2 regions of the Brochothrix sp. genome follow, and region 2 is predicted to be linked to the other one. Evidence: predicted binding sites of a transcription regulator. Region 2 holds the regulator's gene; the other holds the start of a gene.
The links. The regulator LexA, encoded in region 2, represses DNA repair genes until DNA is damaged. The targets are predictions, from matches to a motif close to CGAACATATGTTCG.

Region 1: a site for LexA is predicted at 4,639-4,652, ahead of uvrB (excinuclease ABC subunit UvrB). Genes of this name have one in related genera too.

Annotation. Positions count from the first base shown of each region.
Region 1 covers NZ_JAFYUW010000055.1:808-8,548, forward strand. Annotated here, with positions in the region: gene uvrA (excinuclease ABC subunit UvrA) at 1-2,600, opposite strand, end outside; gene uvrB (excinuclease ABC subunit UvrB) at 2,618-4,579, opposite strand; gene IKV95_RS03770 (DUF2198 family protein) at 4,766-5,008, opposite strand; gene IKV95_RS03775 (HD domain-containing protein) at 5,005-5,649, opposite strand; partial or broken gene IKV95_RS03780 (heavy metal translocating P-type ATPase) at 5,782-7,741, opposite strand, start outside.
Region 2 covers NZ_JAFYUW010000125.1:6,269-22,341, forward strand. Annotated here, with positions in the region: gene yfmH (EF-P 5-aminopentanol modification-associated protein YfmH) at 1-1,006, shown strand, start outside; gene IKV95_RS08520 (helix-turn-helix domain-containing protein) at 1,652-2,524, shown strand; gene pgsA (CDP-diacylglycerol--glycerol-3-phosphate 3-phosphatidyltransferase) at 2,623-3,204, shown strand; gene IKV95_RS08530 (competence/damage-inducible protein A) at 3,378-4,634, shown strand; gene recA (recombinase RecA) at 4,769-5,821, shown strand; gene rny (ribonuclease Y) at 6,137-7,699, shown strand; gene hemE (uroporphyrinogen decarboxylase) at 8,327-9,376, shown strand; gene hemA (glutamyl-tRNA reductase) at 9,395-10,687, shown strand; gene hemC (hydroxymethylbilane synthase) at 10,675-11,601, shown strand; gene hemB (porphobilinogen synthase) at 11,628-12,602, shown strand; gene IKV95_RS08565 (uroporphyrinogen-III synthase) at 12,618-13,328, shown strand; gene IKV95_RS08570 (cysteine hydrolase family protein) at 13,359-13,859, opposite strand; gene lexA (transcriptional repressor LexA) at 14,063-14,665, opposite strand; gene yneA (cell division suppressor protein YneA) at 14,814-15,146, shown strand; gene IKV95_RS08585 (choloylglycine hydrolase family protein) at 15,238-16,073, opposite strand, start outside.

The DNA.
Region 1 (7,741 bases), on a different contig from region 2:
TTGATATCATCAGCATGCAAACCTGTTGTCGGTTCATCTAAGATATAGAATGATTTACCAGCCGAACGTTTATGTAGCTCTGAGGCTAATTTAACACGTTGTGCTTCACCACCCGATAAAGTTGTCGCTGGTTGACCTAGACGAACATAACCTAAACCAACATCAACGATTGTTCTTAACTTACGTTCGATGCGCGGCACATTTTGGAAAAATTCAACGCCTTCTTCAATCGTCATATTCAATATATCACTAATATTTTTACCACGATAATGAATATCGAGCGTCTCACTGTTGTAACGTTTACCGTGACAAACTTCACAAGGGACATACACATCTGGCAAGAAATGCATCTCAATTTTAATAATACCATCGCCACGACAAGCTTCACAGCGACCACCTTTCACATTAAAACTAAAACGACCTTTTTTATAGCCACGTACTTTCGCTTCATTTGTCGCAGTGAATAAATCACGAATGTCATCAAATACACCTGTATACGTCGCTGGGTTCGAACGTGGTGTTCGACCAATAGGCGATTGATTAATATCAATTATTTTCTCAATGTGTTCCATACCTGTGATCTTTTTATGTTTACCAGGTTTAACATTCGCACGATTGACATGTCGCGATAATGCTTTACGCACAATCTCATTCACAATGGTACTTTTACCAGAACCCGAGACACCGGTTACTGTTGTAAAGGTATTTAATGGGACTGTAAAATCAATATTCTTCAAATTGTTTTCTGTTGCCCCAGTTACTTTTAAGAAGTTACCGTTACCTTTACGTCTTTCTGTTGGAACTGTAATAAACTTTTTACCGTTTAAATATTGCCCGGTTAATGACTTGCGGTTCTTCATGACTTTTTCTGGCGTTCCAGCAGCAACAATTTCACCACCATGTTCACCCGCACCAGGGCCAACATCAATTAAATAATCGGCAGCCATCATCGTATCTTCATCATGTTCAACGACAATTAATGTGTTTCCGATGTCACGCATTTCTTTCAATGCATCAATCAAACGCGCGTTATCACGCTGATGTAACCCGATAGAAGGCTCATCTAAGATATAAAGAACACCTGTCAATTTTGAACCGATTTGAGTTGCCAAACGAATACGTTGGGCTTCCCCACCTGATAATGTTCCTGCTGTACGCGCTAAAGTTAAGTACTCCAAACCGACGTTATCAAGAAAACCTAAACGGTTACAAATTTCTTTAACGATGGGTTCTGCTATTTGAGCGTCTTGTGCACCTAAAGTAAGTGCTTCAACCCATTTAACCGAATCAACAATTGCCAATTCACAAATTTCACCAATATGGCGTCCTGCAATTTTAACTGAACGCGCTTTTTCATTAAGACGGTAACCAGAACACGCTTTACACGGTTGTTCTGCCATATAACCCATCATTGTATCACGCACAAAATCAGAATTTGTTTCTTTGTAACGACGCTCAATATTTGTCATCACACCTTCAAACGGAATATCAACATCTTTGGTATTCCCAAAATCGTTGGTGTAATGAAAATGGAATAAGCGCTCACCAGAACCGTTTAATAACAGCTGTTGATCATCCGCACTTAAGTCCGCAAACGGTGTATCCATATCGATATTAAAATCGTGACACGCACTTGCTAACATTTGTGGGTAATATTTTGAACTGATTGGATTCCATGCGACAAACGCACCTTCATTAAGTGTTTTCTGCATATCAGGTATCACTAACTCGATATCCGCTTTTAATGTTCTTCCTAACCCATCACATGTTTCACATGATCCGTATGGTGCATTGAAAGAAAACAGTCTAGGTTCAAGTTCCCCAACGTTAAAACCACAATAAGGACACGCATAATGTTCACTAAAGAGTAGTTCCTCACTCTCAGCGACATCAATGACTGCATAACCATCTGCTAAACGTAAAGCGGCTTCCAATGAATCTGACAAACGTGTTTCGATGCCTTCTTTTACAACAATACGGTCAATAATAATATCAATATTATGTTTTTTATTTTTTTCCAACGTAATCTCATCTGAGACATCATAAAGCTCCCCATCAACACGGACACGAACATAACCTTCTTTTTTGATATCTTGTAAGAGCTTTTTATGTTCACCTTTTTTTCCACGAACAAGCGGTGATAATATTTGAATACGTGAGCGTTCTGGCAAAGCCATAATACGTTCAACCATTTTCTCAATCGTTTGCGCTTTAATTTCGATATTGTGATTTGGACAAATAGGATGGCCGACACGTGCATAAAGCAAACGTAAATAATCATTAATTTCAGTTACTGTCCCGACTGTTGAACGCGGATTATGGCTCGTCGTTTTTTGATCGATTGAAATCGCAGGCGATAAGCCTTCGATTGTATCCACATCAGGTTTATCCATTTGACCTAAAAATTGACGTGCGTATGCCGACAATGATTCAACATAACGACGTTGTCCCTCAGCGTATAGCGTGTCAAATGCTAACGATGATTTACCAGAGCCTGATAGCCCAGTGATCACTACTAATTTATCGCGCGGAATTACCACATCGATATTCTTTAAGTTATTAACGCGTGCGCCTTGCACACTGATTTCATTTTTTCTCACCATTTCGTATGGCCTCCCTACTCTTCTTCATCACTTGTTTTGAGTGCTAATATTTTATCACGAATCGCTGCAGCCGTTTCAAAATCGAGCATACGGGCTGCCTCTTTCATGTCATCTTCTAATTCCGCGATTGTACGTGTATCGATTACTTCTTCAACCTCTTCAACGACATCCGTATTACCCGCAGAAACAACTTCGTGAATCGCTTTCTTAATCGTCGTTGGTGTAATACCATGTTCTTCATTATAAGCTTTTTGAATAATACGACGACGTTCCGTTTCATCCAATGCTTTTTGCATCGAATCAGTAATACGATTCGCATACATTAACACGTGACCGTTGGCATTACGAGCCGCGCGTCCCATCGTTTGAATAAGTGAGCGCTCAGAACGTAAGAAACCTTCCTTATCGGCATCTAAAATGGCAACAAGAGAAACTTCTGGAATATCAATTCCCTCTCTTAACAAGTTAATTCCAACTAACACATCAAACTTACCACGACGTAAATCTTGTAATATTTCTAAACGTTCAATCGTCTTCACCTCTGAATGGAGGTACTGCACTTTAATGCCTAACTCTTTGAGATAATCTGTTAAATCTTCCGACATTCGTTTTGTCAAAGTTGTAATTAATACCCGTTCGTCCACTTCAATCCGCTTATTAATTTCACCAATAAGATCGTCAATTTGACCATCAATTGGACGGATTTCAACTTCGGGATCAAGCAAACCTGTCGGACGAATAATTTGTTCAATAACATCCGGATTTTGTTCCAATTCATAAGGACCTGGTGTTGCTGAAATATAAGTAATTTGATTGACGTGTTCTTCGAATTCTTCCAAGCGTAACGGGCGGTTATCAAGTGCTGATGGTAAACGGAAGCCATAATCGACAAGCATTTGTTTACGCGCTTGATCCCCATTAAACATCCCTCTAATTTGCGGCATTGTCACATGCGATTCATCGATAATAATTTGGAAATCATCTGGAAAGTAATCAATCAATGTATGAGGTGTTGAACCTGGCGGGCGTAATTCAATTTGTCGTGAATAGTTTTCCACTCCTGAACAATAACCAATTTCTTCCAACATTTCTAAATCATAGTTTGTGCGCTGTTCCAAACGTTGCGCTTCAATTAACTTCCCTTCATCACGAAAGTATTTGAGCTGTTCAGCCAACTCAACACGGATATTTTGCATCGCTACTTCCATTTTTTCAGGTGCTGTCACAAAGTGAGTCGCAGGGAAAATCGTTACATGCTCACGGTCAGCGATTATTTCGCCTGTTAAGGCATCCATTTCACGAATTCGTTCGATTTCATCGCCAAAAAATTCAATACGCAAACAACGTTCACTACGTGAAGCTGGGAAAATTTCCACAACATCCCCGCGCACACGAAAACGCCCGCGTTGAAAATCAATGTCGTTACGTTCAAATTGAATGTCGACCAAACGACGCAATAATGTATTGCGTTCAATTTCCATCCCTTCACGTAAAGAAATCAGACGATCAAAATAAGATTTTGGATCACCTAAACCATAGATACAAGATACACTGGCAATAACAATTGTATCGCGACGCTCTAGTAATGAGGCGGTAGCAGAATGTCGCAGTTGATCAATTTCGTCATTCACACTCGAATCTTTTTCAATATAAAGATCTTTTGATGGCACATAGGCTTCTGGTTGAAAAAAATCATAATAACTAACAAAATACTCCACAGCGTTTTCCGGAAAGAACTCCTTGAACTCACTATAAAGTTGCCCTGCTAACGTTTTATTGTGAGCGATGACAAGGGTCGGCTTATTTAAATCTCGAATCACATTCGAGACAGTAAATGTTTTCCCTGTTCCTGTTGCGCCTAACAAAGTTTGCTGTTTAACGCCATTTTTCAGGTTTTTCACTAATTTTTCAATTGCTCGTGGTTGATCACCCGCAGGTTGATACGGTGATTCTAATTTAAATGTCTCGTTACCCATTATTTACGCTCCTTTTAATATATTCATACTCTGATTTTAGCAGAAAAAACACCAAAAAGCGAAAATACGTTCGCTTTTTAAGAAAAAAAAGAATAGCGTTAAAAACGCTATCAGATTTTTTAAAAAGTACGATTACTTTTATTAAAGGTTTTTTAAAGACGACAAGAAAAAGAACAACAATCGTGTTTATTGCTCTTTTCCTTCCTCATTCTTCTTTTTAAAGTAATTCACAATTATTAAACCGACTGTAATAGAAAAAGCATCTACTATGATTATTGCTAGGCTATTTGTATACCCTAAAAAAGCACTCGTCATAATCAGAATAACAGTTAAAACAACTGCCATAATGCGACTATATGTTACTTTTGTTAATACGATAACCATTAACATCGGCAACAATAGTGCCGATAAAAAGACATCTAAACTCATTTGCGTGTCGCTTCTTTCAACAACGCTTGTGTAGTGGTTGCAAGATGACTTGCGCTGGCATCATTTTGTTTTAATACATCTGGCAAGATTTCTTCAATAAAATAAGTAACAGAAGCTAAATGACGGTATTTGATGATTGTTTCCAATGCTTCAGCATAAATTTCAAAGAAAAGCGGTTCACTATTGCCTTGTTGAATTTCAGCATAAGATTCGTAAAGTAAATCAACTTTATCTGCGACAGCTAAAATTTGACCTTCTAACGTTTCATCTTTACCTTCTTTAAAAAAACGTGCAAAATCAGCTTGAAAACGCTCAGGAATTTCTTTGCTAATAAAATTTTGAGTCATACTATGTTCAACATCACTTAACATTTCGCGAAGTTCTACAGATGCATATTTTACAGGTGTTTTAATATCACCAATAAACAATTCTGAATAATCATGATTTAATGATTTCTCATAGAGCGAACGCCAATCAATCGTTTGGCCGGATTGTTCTTCTACAACGCCTAAAAATTGTGCAATTTGAGCCACCTTAAAACTATGTGCTGCCACATTATGTGGTTGATATTTAAATTTACCTGGGCAACGTACGATTAATTCTAAATCGGATAAGCTACCAAAAAAGTGATGAATTCCCATATTTTCACATCCTTCAGTCTTTTCTATTTCTCGTAATCATATCATAAAACAGGTCTTTTTGCCCACTTTAGTCATCGTAAAAAAACCACCTCTTTAAAGGTGGTTTTAATTTATGGTACTTAGCTTAACTTATTACTCTTCAACTTTCTTTCCAACCAACAATTCTTTTTCGGCTTTACTTGGAATTAAAAGCGTGAGACTTATCAACGTTACTAGCACTGTTGCTCCCATATCTGATAAGATAGCAAACCACAATGTGAGCCAGCCTGGAATCGTCAATAATAGCGCGATGATTTTCAATCCTAACGCAATACCAATGTTCCAATGAATGACACGTTGTACTTTGTGTCCAATATCAACAACAAATGGTAAACGTTTTAAATGACTCTGCATTAAGACGACATCTGCAACTTCAATTGCTGAATCGCTCCCTTGACCCATCGCAATCCCAACTTGTGCAGTTGCTAAAGCAGGTGAATCATTGATACCATCACCCACCATGGCCACTAAACGTTTTTCTTTTGCTTCTTTAATATAAGCCACTTTATCTTCTGGTAATAGATTAGCTTTAAACTGATCAAGCCCTGCTTTTTCTGCCATCAATTGCGCACTCTCTGCATTATCTCCTGTGAGCATTGTCACTTGTTTAACACCACTGCGTTTAAGTGCAGCCACTGTTTCTTTTGCTTCCTCACGCAATTGATCACGAATACCGAAAATAGCAAGAATGTCTGTTTTTGTACCCAATATAGCAACGGTCATGCCTTCTTTAAGCATTAAATCATACGCATGTTTTGCATCGATAGACCACGTTGCTTCTTCAAATAAACGATTATTTCCCAAGAAATAACTTGTGTTTTCAGTTGTCATTTCAAGGCCTTTACCCGCGATTGTTCTAACAGAACCATCTGCTAAGGTATTGTTGGCACCCTGTTTTTCGGCTTCTGTAATAAGCGCTAATGCAAGTGGATGATGTGATTCACCTTCCATTTTACGAACAATTTCAAAGACATTAATCGTTGGATCAGCCGGCGCTAACCATGTTGATACCACGCTTAATTCACCTTTAGTCAATGTCCCTGTTTTATCCATTACCACTTCATCTAACTTCGCAAGTTGTTCAAGGAACACGCCGCTTTTAACGAGCACGCCAATTTTTGCACTACGTGTTAAACCAGCCATTAGAGCAATAGGTGATGATAAAACCAGTGCACAAGGACAACCAATAATTAAAATTGCTAACCCTTGGTAGACCCATAGATTCCAATCACCTGTAATTGCACCGGGTACTAACATCACGAGCATCGCTAATACTAAAATGACCGGGGTATAAAAACGAGCGAACTTATCAATCGCCAACTCTAACGGCGTTTGTTGACTTTGAGCTTCTTCTACTAGAGCAAAAATTTTCGCCATCGATGATTCTTTGTATACCTTTGTAATGCTTAATATCAACGTACCATCTTGATTAACTGCGCCACCAAAAACATCGTCGCCCTCCCGTTTCTTAACTGGAACAGCTTCTCCTGTAATTGCAGCTTCATTGACGTTGCTACTGCCTGAATAAACACGGGCATCAGATGGGATTTTTTCACCCGCTTTAACAATAACTTTATCGCCAACTGCTAAGTTTTCAATACCAACTTCGCGCTCTTTACCGTCAATAATCAGTGTCGCTGTTTCTGGTGCCAACGACAATAAACTCTTCATTGACTGTTGTGCACGACGCATACCGTAACCTTCTAAGTATTCGTTTAAACCGAATAAAATCGCTACCATTGCTCCTTCGCGCCATTCACCAATTAAGAAAGCACCAATCATTGCAATAGTCATTAATGTATCGATTGTAAAACGGAAACGGAATAGATTACGCAACCCTCTTAAAAAGGTTGTATAACCACTAATACTGGCCGCTATTAAGTAGAGGATTAACTCTGCCCAACGCGGAAGATTAGCTTCCATCATCATAACAGCAGCAAATAAAACAGCTGATACTGCCAATAGCGTTAATTCTTTCTTATGACTCCCAGCAGAATGATCGTGGTCGTGGTCGTGTCCATGGTCATGATCTGAGTGGTTGTTTGGTATTTCT
Region 2 (16,073 bases):
TGCTTTTACAACAACAACGTCAACGAGCTACACTGTATTGGCGACAGATGATATTGAACCTTTAATTAATCGTTTAGCGAAAATGGTTCTACAGCCGCAATGGACAGCAGAACATGTCGCACATGAACAGGCGATAATACTACAAGAGCAAGAAATGTATGAAGATGATGTGTACACCGCATTGATGCAAATGAGTCTGGGAGGGTTATTTCCAAATCAATTAATTGCAACTGATATTACAGGTACAAAAGAAGATGTTGCAAAAATCGATCTTGAAACGGTACAAAAGACGCATGCGCAAATGTATCGTCCAGAAGAAATGCTTTGGGTGATTACCGGTAATTTTAATGCTGATAACCTCTTTAAGAGCATGTTACAGCTTGAAAAACAGTGGGAAATTAATACAATGCCAACAAGTAAACTAAGCTATCATAGTGACCCTCTTAAAGAAATAGGTAATGATGCACAAATGAGCATGCCGATTCAGCTAGACAAGTTTGCAGTAGGTGTTCGTTGGCCTGCTGTAAAAGAGACTGGGCGTACCTATATTAAAAGTGTGTTGGAACGACAACTATTAACAGATGTTTTGTTAAGCCCGCTTTCCAGCAACTATAATACACTTTATGCAAAAGGGATTATCGATGAATCATTTAGTAGCCATTTTGTGTATGAGGATAATTTTAGTTATTTGTTGTTGATGGGAACCGGTGGTGATGAAGCTGTCGCAGCACTCAAGCAACTTTTAAAAACTGCGCATCACCCAGATATATTAAATGACCACGTTTTCACATGTGCTAAGCGTGAATTGATTGGTACGTTAGTTACTTTATCAGATAATTTCGAGGCCTATAGTGAATGGTTAGCAGACTATCATTTTAAAGAGGCGAATCCTGATGATGTGCTATCAATTTTAGCTGAAATTACGTTGGATAATTTGTCTAGTCTTGCAGAGACAATACTTGCAAAAACGTCAAGTTTGGCATTTAAAATTAAGCCACAAAAATAGTTGTAAAACGATACCTGATTAGAAGTGACAAGTGCAAGGTGACGTGCTAAAATGATGTTAGTGCATTTTTATGTTAAATTAGAGGTTTTTATCTTAAATCACACTGTATTTTTACCAAAACACGAACGTTTGTTTTGGTAATCTTGCATATGCTCATATTTTTATGAAATTTTAATAATATGGTGGTAGTATATATAATAAAATTTCCAACCAAATGACAGTGTTGTGTGGATTTGAATTGATGAATCAGCCAGTACGAGCAAAAAGTGAAGGTTGGTACTGTTGAAAAATAAAGTGCTCATTTTTAACAAAATCGGCAGACTGAATAGAAATGCTGAGCGGGTGTATGTATACCTAGATTGGCGTTTATCTTCAGTCTGAAAGTAACTTTCTTTTTACTTTTAGAATAATAACAAGTAATTGTTGCTTCTACTTTAGCGAATCAAGCTGATTAATCATTCAAGTGATTGATGCTTTAGAAAATCAAACTAATATAAGATGAAAAAGTACTACAAGAATACGATCCCTGCAGAGACATTAATATTTTGGAGATGGCAAGTTGCAACTGCCTTAAAAAATCTAGTAATAAATGCTCGTTTTTGGTGATTGATTCATAAAATAACAAGGCGATGGCAGGTGAAAAGTATGAGCGAATTAGGTAATTTGCTAAAGAAAAGTCGTAAAGAGAAGAAAATGACTTTAGACGAACTTCAACAAAAAACAAAAATACAAAAAAGATATTTAGAAGCTATTGAACAAGGGAATTTCAGTGTGTTGCCGGGCGATTTTTATACGCGAGCTTTCATACGTACATATGCTGAAGTCGTTGGACTTGATGGCGATGAAATAATGGCGACCTATCGCAATGAACTACCTTCAATAAAAACAGAAGTTAATGCAACCGATACAACAGCCACAAGAGAGAAACCGAAAAAGGCTCCTCGTGAAGTTCCTGCTTTTTTATTGGGCAAAGGCTTTAAAATTGTGTTAGCAGTGATGGTAGTAGTTATTGTGGGTGCGTTATGGTGGATGTTATATAACAAAGGACAAACGTCAACGGATACAGTGGTAGATAAATCACCTGCAACAAGTATCTCAATCGATGAAGCTAACAAATCAGGCGAATCGAAAGTGGAGTCAAGTAGTAAAGAATCTGAATCAAGTGATTCTAAAGAAGACGATGAAGATGCTGGAGATGTTAAAATTTCGGCACCGGATAAAGACTCAGAATCAAATGTTTATGAAATCGAAGCTCCAAAGAGCGCCAAACTTAAATTGGTATTAGATGCTACAAGTGGTGATAGCTGGAATTCAATTACTTCTTCAACAGGAGAATCATTAGAGTCAGGCTTACTTGCTTCGGGTAATAAACAAGAAGTTGAGCTCTCGGGTCAAACAAGTGTCAATGTGACTGTCGGAAATTCACAAGCTCTAGAGGTGACTATCGACGGTGAAAAATTAACCTTCGCTTCAGATTCTATTACACAAAATATCACATTAAATATTACACAAAAATAAAAGTGAGGGGTAACTGCAAATTGTAATAAAAGTCTTGAAAATACTCAGTGACTTTTATTATATTGGGCAGCTTACGCCTTTTTTAAAGGAGAAAAATGATGAATATTCCAAATCAACTTACGGTTTTACGTATCCTATTAATCCCTGTCTTTCTAATACTATTTTTGATTCCGTTTAATTGGGGAACTTTTACCGTCTTAGACTCTACAATTACTGTTGCTCATTTAATTGCAACTATTGTTTTTGTTGTTGCATCAATTACAGATTGGTTAGATGGTTATTTAGCTCGTAAACACAACCTAGTGACTAATTTTGGTAAATTTGCGGATCCATTAGCAGATAAATTATTGGTAATGGCGGCTTTTATTGCCTTGGTAGGAGCTGATATTATTCCGTCTTGGGCAGTTGTTTTGATTGTTTCACGCGAATTGGCAATCACTGGCTTACGTCTCTTGTTAGCTGAGGGTGGAGAGGTCAATGCTGCAAATATGTTAGGTAAAATTAAAACATTTACACAACTTGTAGCTATTCCACTATTAATGTTAAGTAACTTTCCCTTTGCAGCAACAGGTATACGTGTCGATTTAATTATCTTTTATGTCTGTGTCTTTTTCACAGTGTTATCAGGTATTAATTATTTTTATCAAAACCGTCATGTCTTTAGTGACGGATTTAAATAAAGAAACAATTAGTCGTTTGAGACCTCAGATTATATATCTGGGGTTTTTTATTATTCATAAGTACTGAATAATAAAGTTATGTTAACTAACAGACTGATAAGTTAAAATGATGACCTGTGAATGGTATAATACAGCGTGTAGATAGATATAAAATAAGGGAAGAGGATGTTTAAATGAATGCTGAAATGATCGCTGTAGGAACAGAACTATTGCTTGGACAAATTACTAATACAAATGCTCAATTCATCTCCGAAGAGCTCGCATTAACAGGACATAATATGTATTATCATACGGTTGTTGGCGATAACCCACAACGACTCAGTGATGTTATTCGCACAGCTCAGAAGCGTGCAAACCTTATTATTATTACCGGTGGATTAGGCCCAACTCAAGATGATTTAACAAAAAAAACGATTGCGGATGTTCTTGGATTAGAACTTGTTCGTGACGCCAAGGCTGAAGAGGTCATCCTGAATTTCTTTAAACGCCGTGGTGACGGGCCCATGACAGCTAATAATCTGTTGCAGGCCGATGTCATTGAAGGTGCCGATGTACTCGATAACGTTGTTGGCTTTGCACCAGGAATGATGTTGGAACATGAGGGTGTCACATACATCTTAATGCCTGGGGTACCAACCGAAATGAAAACGATGTTTACCAATGAAGTGCGAAACCGTCTTGAAAAAGCTGCAGGTGATTATCGACTAGAATCGCGTGTTTTACACTTTTATGGTATTGGCGAATCACGCCTCGCTGATCAGCTGGATGATTTGATTACAAAACAAACAAATCCTACACTAGGCACATATGCAGGTAAACATGAGGTAACGTTAAGAATAACAGCTTCTTCGCAAAATGCAGCTGAATTAACGCCATTAATCGATGAACTTGAAGAAAAAGTACTGAGTCGTTTAGGCGCTTACTTTTTTGGCTACGATGGTGAAAGCCTTGAAGAAAAAGTTGTGCGTTTGCTGACGGAACAAAATTTGACTGTTTCAGCCGCAGAGAGTTTAACAGCCGGTTTATTCCAAGCGACATTAGCCTCTGTTCCAGGCGCATCGCGCGTTTTACGTGGTGGTTTGGTCACTTATGCAACCGATACAAAAACAAGCCTGTTGGGTGTGCCTGAAGAGCTATTAACAGAAAACGGTGTCGTCAGTGAAGCCACTGCAAAAACGATGGCGAATAATGTTCGTCAACAAACAGCTGCTAACATCGGTGTTAGTTTCACAGGTGTTGCAGGACCAGGTTCTCATGACGGTGAACCTTCAGGTAGTGTTTGGATTGGGTTTAGCGATGAAACGTCCACAACTGCAAAACATCATTTATTTGCAAGGGACCGCCAATATAATCGTGAAAGAGCAGTAAAAGAAGCTTTTTGGCAATTATACAAGTATTTGGAAGAAAAAACAGCAAAAACTTCACATTAGAAATGCTTTAGTAGCAGCTTTTTTACATCAAAACCGAATATACGTTCGTTCTTTTGCTTGTAATTAGGTTAAAGAACGTTTATAGTAATAACTATAGATAATAAATTTCGTTTTGTTACGAAGGAGGAAATAAGTTGGATAATCGTCAAGCAGCCTTAGAACAGGCATTAAAACAAATTGAAAAGCAATTCGGTAAAGGTTCTATCATGAAATTAGGTGAAAAAACTGATACCAATATAAAAACTATTCCAAGTGGCTCGTTGGCACTTGATGTGGCATTAGGTGTTGGTGGTTATCCTCGTGGACGTGTTGTTGAAGTATACGGTCCAGAAAGTTCAGGTAAAACAACTGTAGCATTACATGCAATTGCAGAAGTTCAAGAACAAGGCGGAACAGCGGCGTTTATCGATGCAGAGCATGCACTTGATCCAGCTTATGCTAAAAAATTAGGCGTTAATATTGATGAATTACTACTTTCTCAACCTGATACAGGTGAACAAGCACTTGAAATATGTGAAGCGTTAGTACGTTCAGGAGCCGTTGATATCGTTGTTGTCGATTCAGTAGCTGCTTTGGTACCAAAAGCTGAAATTGAAGGCGAAATGGGAGACTCACACGTTGGTCTTCAAGCGCGTTTAATGTCACAAGCTTTACGTAAATTATCAGGTTCAATCAACAAATCGAAAACAATTGCACTGTTCATTAACCAAATTCGTGAAAAAGTTGGTGTTATGTTTGGTAACCCTGAAATTACACCAGGTGGTCGTGCATTGAAATTTTATGCGTCAGTTCGTTTAGAAGTACGTCGTGCTGAACAACTAAAACAAGGTACTGATATTATCGGTAACAAAACACGAATTAAAGTTGTTAAAAATAAAGTAGCGCCACCTTTCCGTATTGCAGAAGTTGATATTGTATACGGAGAAGGAATTTCACGTGAAGGTGAATTGGTTGATATGGCAGCTGAAGAAGATATCATTATCAAAAGTGGTTCATGGTATTCTTATGAAGGCGAACGAATTGGCCAAGGTCGTGAAAATGCAAAACAATATTTACGTGAACATACTGACACTCGTTTAGAAATTTCTGGAAAAGTTCGTAATGCTTATGGTATTGGCGATGACTTACCAGAATCTGCTGAAGTAGTCGAAGAAGCGGCTGTTGATACGGAAAATGTTGAAAAATAAAAAATAAAAACGAAAAGATAGACAATTTGTCTATCTTTTTTTTATTGCTCGAAAACCTTTGTGTAGCAACGTTTCTATACGTTTTATTACAAGCATAATAATTATTATTAGAAAATGTGCATATAAAAGTCGATTTTCTACATATAAATCAAATTATTTATTTCACAAAACGCCATTTTATCGGTATAATGTAAATTGTAAGATAATTTTACTTTAAGAGATATTATCTTATATATTGAATCACTAATGTAGTGTGCTGTACAATAAGTCAGCCGACAATATGACATGAATTTGAATAAGAATGGAGGTGAATGTATGACCTACGTAATTACTATCATCCTCGTATTCCTTTTCTCGATCATTGGTATTGTTGTAGGAAGAAAAATAGCGAATGATTCTAATCAACGAAATATGGAAGCTAGCCGCACGACGGCAGAGCACATTAAAGCGGATGCGTTGAAAGACGCAGAGAGTCTTAAAAAAGAAGCTCTTTTAGAAGCAAAAGAAGAAAACCAACGCTATCGAACTGAAACTGAGAATGAACTGCGTGAACGTCGTTTTGATTTGAAAACTAAAGAGAGCCGACTTTTACAACGTGAAGAAATCCTCGATCGTAAGGCGGAGACTCTTGATAATAAAGAGGAATCGCTAGAGAGTAAAGAGGAAAAAATTGCTCAGAAACAACAACTAATTGAACAGAAAAAAGCTCATGTAGAAAAATTGGTAGCAGATGAGAAACTTGAACTTGAACGCATTTCGGCTTTGACGAAAGACCAAGCGAAAGAAGAAATATTAACTCTAACTGAAAAAGAATTATCTCATGATATAGCTGTTATGATTAAAGAGAGCGAGGATGATGCGAAAGAAACGTCCGATAAAAAAGCCAAAGATCTTTTATCATTAGCAATACAACGTTCTGCAGCTGATTTTGTATCAGAAACAACTGTATCCGTTGTTAACTTGCCAAATGATGAAATGAAGGGTCGAATTATTGGTCGTGAAGGTCGTAACATTCGTACAATTGAAACGCTAACTGGTATTGATTTAATCATTGATGATACACCGGAAGCAGTTATTTTATCAGGCTTTGATCCGGTACGTCGTGAGATTGCTCGCATCGCGCTTGAGAAGCTAGTAGAGGATGGTCGTATACATCCAGCTCGTATTGAAGAAATGATCGACAAGGCTCGTAAAGAGGTGGATGAACACATTCGTGAGCTTGGTGAACAAGCGACATTTGAACTTGGCTTACATGCCGTTCATCCCGACTTAATTAAAATATTAGGTCGCCTTCGTTATCGTACAAGCTATGGACAAAATGTATTAAATCATTCTATCGAGGTTGCTCGCTTAAGTGGTATCTTAGCTGGTGAATTAGGCGAAGATGTTACTTTGGCAAAACGTGCAGGTCTTTTCCATGATATTGGGAAAGCCATTGATCATGAAATTGAAGGTAGTCATGTTGAAATTGGTGTCGAATTGGCAACCAAATATAAAGAACATGAAACAGTTATCAACGCGATTGCATCACATCATGGTGATACGGAACCTACTTCAATTATCTCAATCCTTGTGGCGGCCGCAGATGCTTTATCAGCAGCTCGTCCAGGAGCACGTAGTGAAACGTTAGAGAATTATATTCATCGCTTAGAGCGCTTAGAATCAATTCCTGAAAGCTTCAAAGGCGTAGAGAAAGCCTTCGCCATTCAAGCTGGTCGAGAAATTCGCGTCATCGTAAAACCCGATGATGTGGATGATTTAGAATCGATTCGTCTTGCACGAGAAATTCGTAAATCAATTGAAAGTGAATTGAACTATCCAGGTCACATTAAAGTGACGGTTGTTCGTGAAACGAGAGCTGTTGAATACGCGAAATAATAGTGAAAAGAAAGCCATTTATAATGGCTTTCTTTTTTTTGTCTAAATAAAAACGGCTTCTGCTAAAGATATGAAACTATTGAGATTAGATGGTTCTGTGTTAAATAGTGTGGATTTTAAAATTAGGGTAAATAGTGAATTATTTATAATTAAAACTAAGTATTTTATGAAATTTATTTTGTTATTGTATCTTTCAAGTCCCTATTTTAATAACTGTTTAATTGTATAATGTATCAAACCGAGTATGTAACAGATAGATTGCTTAGTTCAAACTTTCAACGAGTGTTTAAATCTAGTGCCGTATATTTAAAAGCAAATTTATACTCAGTTTTCTTTTTGCATAAAGACTGCTTTAGCGTTTTGGTGTCTCCAATAATAAAGCGCAGTGCTATTGAATCAATCTGTGCAGCGTAAGCAGATAAAAGTCATTGTTTGATTGTTTTGTTAAAGTTAACGTGTTCATTGTATCATTCGTTTGAAAGGTGAGTTTAGTCAATGCTTTTTTAGCAATCACTTAATGAATGTGTCGAAAATATGAAATAATTCACAAAAGAGTCAAAAAGGTACGACAAGGCTTTTATTATTGCTATAATTGAGTGGCAGAAGTGTATAAGAGGAGGATTTTTAATGACGATACCAACTAAAATAACGAATCAGACGTTTTTACAAGCAGCACGTGGCGAAGTAACGGATCATGTACCCGTGTGGTTTATGCGTCAAGCGGGGCGTTCACAACCAGAATACCGTGAAATTAAAGCGAAATACTCGTTGTTTGAAATTACGCATCAACCAGAATTATGTGCCTATGTGACAGCATTACCTGTTAATAACTATGGCGTTGATGCGGCTGTTTTATATAAAGATATCATGACACCTTTACACGGTATCGGTGTTGATGTCACAATCGAAACAGGAATTGGACCTGTTATTAAGTCGCCAATCAAAACACGTCAAGATATTGACGCGCTTGGCAGTTTAGATCCACAGCGAGATATTCCTTATGTGTTGGATACCATCAAGTTATTGACAGCAGAAATGCTCACGGTTCCGTTGATTGGTTTTTCAGGAGCGCCCTACACATTAGCGAGCTATTTAATTGAAGGAGGCCCTTCAAAAACGCATCTTAAAACAAAAAGTTTTATGTATCAACATGAGGATGAATGGCATTTGCTGATGGATAAACTAGCTGACATGGTGATTGTTTATTTGAAAGCACAAATAGAAGCTGGCGTATCAGCTGTACAATTATTTGATTCTTGGATTGGCGATGTGAGTTTGATTGATTACAATCGTTATATCGCTCCGGGGATTAAAAAAATACTTGCAGCATTAGAAGATAGTACAGCTATTAAAATTATGCACGGTGTCCATGCCACGCACTTGTTACAAGAGTGGAATGAAATGCCATTAGATGTCATTGGAATGGATTGGCGTATGTCAATGGCTGCAGCCCGTAAACAAGGCATCACCAAAGCAATTCAAGGGAATATGGATCCTGCTTATTTGACAGCGCCATGGCCTGTTTTAGAACAAGAATTAAATCGCGTATTAGCAGACGGCACAACCGCACCAGGCTATATTTTTAACTTAGGTCATGGTGTTTTCCCAGAAGCTAATCCAGCAGTAATTAAACAAGTAACTGCACATGTGCAGGCATATAAAAGTCAGAACTCATAGATTAGGTAGGGATAGAAAATGGAAGTACTTGTAGCAACCATCAATTTTAAAGCAGTATCCGTTGCCCATCGCGAAAAATTTCATATTGATGAGGAATCAGTAGCACAGGCTATGATAACGCTAAATCAACAAAATAGCGTGCTTGAAAATGTTATTTTATCAACATGTAACCGCACGGAGCTTTATTTAGTGGTGGATGAAATTAGTCGCGGCCGCTATTATGTCCGTAAATATTTAGCAGCGTTATTCAATATGACTTACGATGAAGTTGCCGAACAGGTGATTTTTCTCGAAAATGATGCGGCAATCGCACACTTATTTGAAGTGAGTACGAGTTTAGCATCGATGATTGTAGGAGAAACACAAATTTTAGGTCAAGTGAAAGATAGCTTTGAGTGTGCGCGTGAAGTAAACACAACAGGTGTTGTCTTAAACGAGTTATTTAAACGAGCAATTACAGTCGGTAAACAAGCGCAGTCAGAAACATTAATTGGTGAAGGTTCAGTATCATTAAGCACAGTTGCTGTAAAACTTATTGAATCTCAGCAGTTGGATATGATGCATAAAAAAGAACTTGTCATTCTTGGAGCAGGGAAAATGAGTGTTTTAATTCTTGATTATTTAAAACCACATTTTCCGATGGAACAAATTACGATTGTTAATCGAACATATGAGAATGCAATTTCCTTAGCGATGAAATATAAAACCAAAGCAGCTCCGAAAGAAGCGTTGCAACAAGTATTAGCTTCTGCGGATGTCGTGTTTAGTGCGTTGCGCTCAGATGATTATATTCTGACGCAAAAACTGCTCGAGGAACAATTACGTTATCTAGCAATTGTTGATTTAGGTATGCCGCGTAATGCGGATCCGATTTTAGATGTACATCCGCAAATTAGTCGTTATGATATGGATGATATTGAACGGATAGCTGATCAAAATAAACAACAGCGCGAAGCTGCTATGGTAGAGGTTAGTAAAATGGTAGTTGAGGCACAAGAATCTTTTCATAAATGGCGTTTAACATTAAAAGCAACACCAGTCATCCACGAATTGCGTGATAAGACGTTAACCATCTATGAAACAGCAATGGCTCATATGGAAAGAAAGTTGCCTAATTTAAGCGATCATGAACTCAAGGTGATTCATAAATTAACGAAAAGTATTGTTAATCAAATTATCAAAGAGCCTATTATTAAAACGAAAGAATTGGCACTTGAAGAGGATGCATTGGATAAATTAGCGTTTGTTGAACATCTTTTTGGTTTGCAAACCGCAAATGATAGAAACGAGGCAGAGTTATGCGAAAAGTAATTACCGTAGGTACCAGACGTTCACAGTTAGCAACGACACAAACAGGTCACGTTATTAAAGCATTACAAGCGAACTATCCAGATGTCGTTTTTGAGGTTAAGGAAATTGTCACAAAAGGTGATATTCGATTAGAAGAATCGCTTTCTAAAATTGGCGGTAAAGGACTTTTCATTAAAGAGATAGAATGGGCTTTGCTTAACAGTGATATCGATATTGCTGTGCATAGCATGAAAGATATGCCTGCCGAATTGCCAGGAGAATTAACAATTGGAGCTATCCCTATTCGCGAGGATGCAAGGGACGTATTAGTAAGTTCAGATGGGCGTTCTGTAAAGGAGTTAAAGGAGAATGCAGTTGTTGGAACAAGTAGCTTAAGACGTCAGGCACAATTATTAGCGCTACGTCCTGATTTAGAAATTAAATTATTACGTGGTAATGTCGATTCACGTCTTCGTAAATTACGTGAAGGCCAATATGATGCAATTATTTTAGCTGCAGCTGGCTTAAAACGGTTGGGCTTATTTAATGAAACAGAAATGTACCCATTGCCGATTGAAGAGTGTCTGCCTGCAGTGGGGCAAGGTGCGTTAGCTATCGAGTGTCGTTCAGACGATGAAGATGTACGAGAGCTATTAGCAACAATTCATGATCCGGAAACAGCATTGACTGTTTTGACAGAACGTGCCTTTTTAGCTGAAATGGAAGGTAGCTGTCATATGCCTGTGGGAGGTTACGCCACTTTAGAAAATCAAGGGATTGTATTGCGCAGTTTATTAGCAAGTGTTGATGGACAACGTGTGATTCATTCACAGGTAATAGGCGAAGAGAGCAAAACAGTGGGGCAATCAGTAAAAGAAAAATTATTTGAACAAGGTGCAGCAGCGATGATTGCTGATCTTAATATTGAAGAGTAAACAATTAAATGAAAGAAGGAATTCACATGTTTCAATTTTCACGTCACCGTCGTTTACGAACTACATCCGCAATGCGCTCATTAGTTCGAGAAAATAAATTAGAAAAAGCAGATCTTATCTATCCACTATTTGTAGTTGAAGGTGAGAATGTCATGACAGAAGTATCCTCTATGCCAGGCGTTTTTCAATATTCACTCGATACTATTGATAAAGAGCTCGCTGAAATTGTTGCTTTAGGTATACCATCAGTGATCCTTTTTGGACTTCCCGCAGAAAAAGATGCCATCGGAACGGGTGCTTTTCATACGCATGGTATTATTCAAGAGGCCACACGTTACATTAAAACGCGTTATCCTGACTTGATTGTGATTGCAGATACATGTTTATGTGAATACACAGATCACGGCCACTGTGGTGTGATTGAGGGAGAGACCATTTTAAATGATGAGTCGTTAGCAATCCTCTCTCAAACAGCAGTTTCACAAGCTGAGGCAGGTGCAGATATTATCGCTCCGTCTAATATGATGGATGGTTTTGTGTATGCAATTAGACAAGCACTTGATAAAGCGGGATACGAAAATATTCCCATTATGTCGTATGCTGTGAAATATGCCTCTGCTTATTATGGTCCATTTCGTGATGCAGCAGACGGTGCACCTCAGTTTGGTGATCGTAAATCGTATCAAATGGACCCTGCCAATCGTCGTGAAGCAAAACGTGAAGCAGCATCAGATGTCGCTGAAGGGGCGGATTTTCTAATCATAAAACCAGCAATGGCGTATATGGATATTATTCGTGATACTCGTAATGCACATGATTTACCCATTGTCGCTTATAACGTGAGTGGTGAATACGCCATGGTTAAAGCAGCTGCACAAAATGGTTGGATTGAAGAAGAGAAAATAGTAATGGAAACACTTTTGGGTATGAAACGTGCGGGTGCAGATATCATCATGACGTATCATGCGAAAGATGTTTGTCGTTGGATCGATCAAGCTTAAAAAGGAGGGAAGCCCATGGCACGCATCATTGTGACGCGAATGCCTCATCAAGCAGCAACTTTGTGTCAGTTGATCAATGAGACAGGTCATGAAGCCGTTCTTTTCCCTGTTCTTAAAATTGAGCCTCTAAATCAGGCTGAAATCACAAAAAAATTACGTGCATTAACGGCTGCTGATTTTGTTGTTTTTACGAGCCAAAATACCGTTCATCGGGTGTTAGAGAGTGGACCCAATAGACAGTTCAAAACTATTTCAATCGGTCCGGCAACATCGCAGGCACTAGAATCTTATGGTCTTAAACCTGTGATTGAAGCTGCTGATTTTATATCAAGTGGATTGTTTGAGGTTATAGCACAACAACTTAAAGATACAGATCGGATATGGTTACCGCAATCTGCACGAGCAACAAATGAATTAGCAGAGAAGTTAGCGACTGTTTGTGAGGTTGAACATACAAGTGTCTACACTGTCGTTGAAGCAAAAAGAGAACCGTTTCAATTTAAGGCAGATGATACGGTTGTGTTTACAAGTCCTTCGGCTGTTATTGCTTTTATTAACTTATTAACTGCTGAAGAACATCAGTTGTTGTCTCAATTGACATTATTATCGATTGGACCAGTGACAACGGCTGTTATTGTAGAAAAGGGATTAAATGCTGCTTATGAAGCGCATCCTTATCATATAGAAGGTTTTCGTTCGTATTTCAAAAACCAAAAAAAGGTATAAAACATATTGTTTTATACCTTTTTGGTGTAATTAAATAAAAGTGGCAAAGCGATTATCCCATATATTTTCATAAAAACGCACCGTATTTTCTGCACTCATAAAAGCATTAGAATAAGTTGTTGTGCCACCTCTTAACATTTGGATTAAATAACCCAGTGCATGAGCATTTTTTACAGTTGCATCCACACAATATTCGGTTTGAGCACCACAAATTTCGATACTGTTTATATGTTCTTGTTCAAGCAATTCTTTTAAATTAGTCTTATAAAAAGAATTGGCATGTGTTTTTTGAATATAATGAGTCGCTTTTCCCTTGTCCAACGAGGGGATGACTTCCCAAGGGGACTGTCCTTGAATCAAATCTTCGTCAGTATGTTGAACAATGATGATGTTTTTCCCTTGAGACGTATAATCAAGCATACGTTTATTTATTAGAGTAACTAATGAAGATAGATTGAAAATTTCTGTGTCGTTGTAACACACGCCATTCTGTAAATCGATAATGATTAGAGCATCAGCTAAAGGCTTCATCAAAGGACCTCTTTCTTTTTTAATAATGAAATTATAGCATAAATAATTTTAAAGCATTAGCAATGTCATTCATGATTATAGGTATTTTAAAAATGATTTAGTATCCAAAAAAAGAGAAATAAGCAACAAGCTGCTTATTCCTCTTTTTTTAATTGTATTAATTATTGTATTAAGATAATTAACCGATGTAGCGAAAGAAAAGGCTACATTTCTCTAAATACACCTACAACTTTACCAAGAATAGATACATTTGGTAAGTAGATGGGTTCCATCGAATCGTTTTCAGGTTGAAGTCGTATACGGTTACTTTCCTTAAAGAATCGTTTACAAGTTGCTTCGTCATCCTCTGTCATAGCAATAACAATATCGTTATCGTAAGCCGTATTTTGTTGGCGGACGATTAATTTATCTCCATCCAAAATACCTGCATTTATCATACTTTCACCGTCAACTTTTAGCATGAATAATGTGGCATCATTGACAAGCATTGATTCAGGAAGCGGGAAGTATTCTTCAACATTTTCTATTGCAGTAATAGGAACACCAGCTGTTACTTTACCAACCAATGGCACATTCACAGTGCCAACTTTAGGTGAATCATCCATTATTTCGATTGCTCTTGGTTTAGAAGGATCGCGTTTGATTAGCCCTTTTTGTTCAAGGCGTTCAAGGTGACCGTGTACAGTAGAACTTGATGCAAGGCCAACTGCTTCACCGATTTCTCGAACAGAGGGCGGATAACCTTTTGATTTTACTTCGTCTTTTAAAAATTCAAATATTTCACTTTGACGTTTAGAAAGTTTCATAATTACACCTCTGTATGGTTTTTTGTATCTTTAGTATACCATTTGCTGTTGACAAATACAAACGTTTGTTCTGTTTTTGTGTTGACAAGAACAAACGTTCGGTATATGATATAAATACGAACATACATTCGACTGGGGGATTTAATTTATGAAAACTTTAATATCACGTATTTGGACTAATTTTTCTTTTGTAATTATCTTTACACTTATTAGTGCTTGTTTTTTCCTAATAGTAGGTTTTAAAACAGCTGGCATAGATGAAAGTAAGTACGAACAATATACTATTGTAGAATCAGATAACCTTTGGACAATTGCTGAAAATTACACCTCGTCAACTAAAGAAGTACAATCAATGGTGCAATGGATGAGTGAGAATAACGACCTTATTAATGAGAATAAATTGGAAGCGGGCACTAAAATTTACATTCCTGTAAAAAAACAACAGTCTGCTGATGAAATCATGTATGCAAATAATGATTAGCCTTTTGAAGTTAATGCATTAAACTAAATTGAATAAATAAAAACGCTACAATTAACACGATGTTAGTTGTAGCGTTTTTGTATAAAACCCCTTAGTTAAGACAGTTGATATCCTCTTCAGTCTGTACCTTAAATTCCTTATATTCGGTTGAAGCGATAAGTTCATCGTTCAATGTTATTTTTTGAAGTCGTTGGTTGCTATAAACAGCAAAATAAAAACTTAATGATTCGGCGCACATGTAGCTACTGTAACATGTGTAGTCAGGTTCACCTTGTGGATCAATCACCACTCCATTAGGAATACTAACTGATTCTAGAATATGATGAGATAAACTGACGGCTTCGATTTCATTTTCGGGTTGTTTAGAAAAGTTTCTTAAGTAAGCCACTCTCACAAAACGAGCAGGAGGGGTATAGTCACCTGGTAAACCAAATGTACCTGATCCTTGACTGAAAGCTGACAGTTCTTTATTTGCCAGAGTAATCGGTTCATGTTGGTGAGGTGTCACTGTGATGTAGTTGCGTAAATTTGTTTCGTGCCAAGAATAGTCAGGACTATTCGTCATCACCCCGATAGAATCTTCAATGATATTTAAACCATTGGGCATCGGTTCAACAATAATTGTTGCTCCTGTTTTATCAGAAAAGATAAAATGTAGAGGTGGCAATTTACTGATAATGGGGTTGGTATCATTAATAAGTGTAATAGATTCTAGTAACTGTGTTTTGACATCTTCGACCGTTGTTGCTTGCGATAATATGTAGGGGATAACTTTATCAGGAGAAATTGCGAGTGTTTCGTCTGCTGCTGCGTCTTTATAAGTTGCATAACCTGGAAAATAGAGGGTTGCTCCCATAAGACCTTTTTCATTAATACCATCAAAAAGAATCGGTGAATTATTTAAAATTTGCCCCATACCGATAAAAG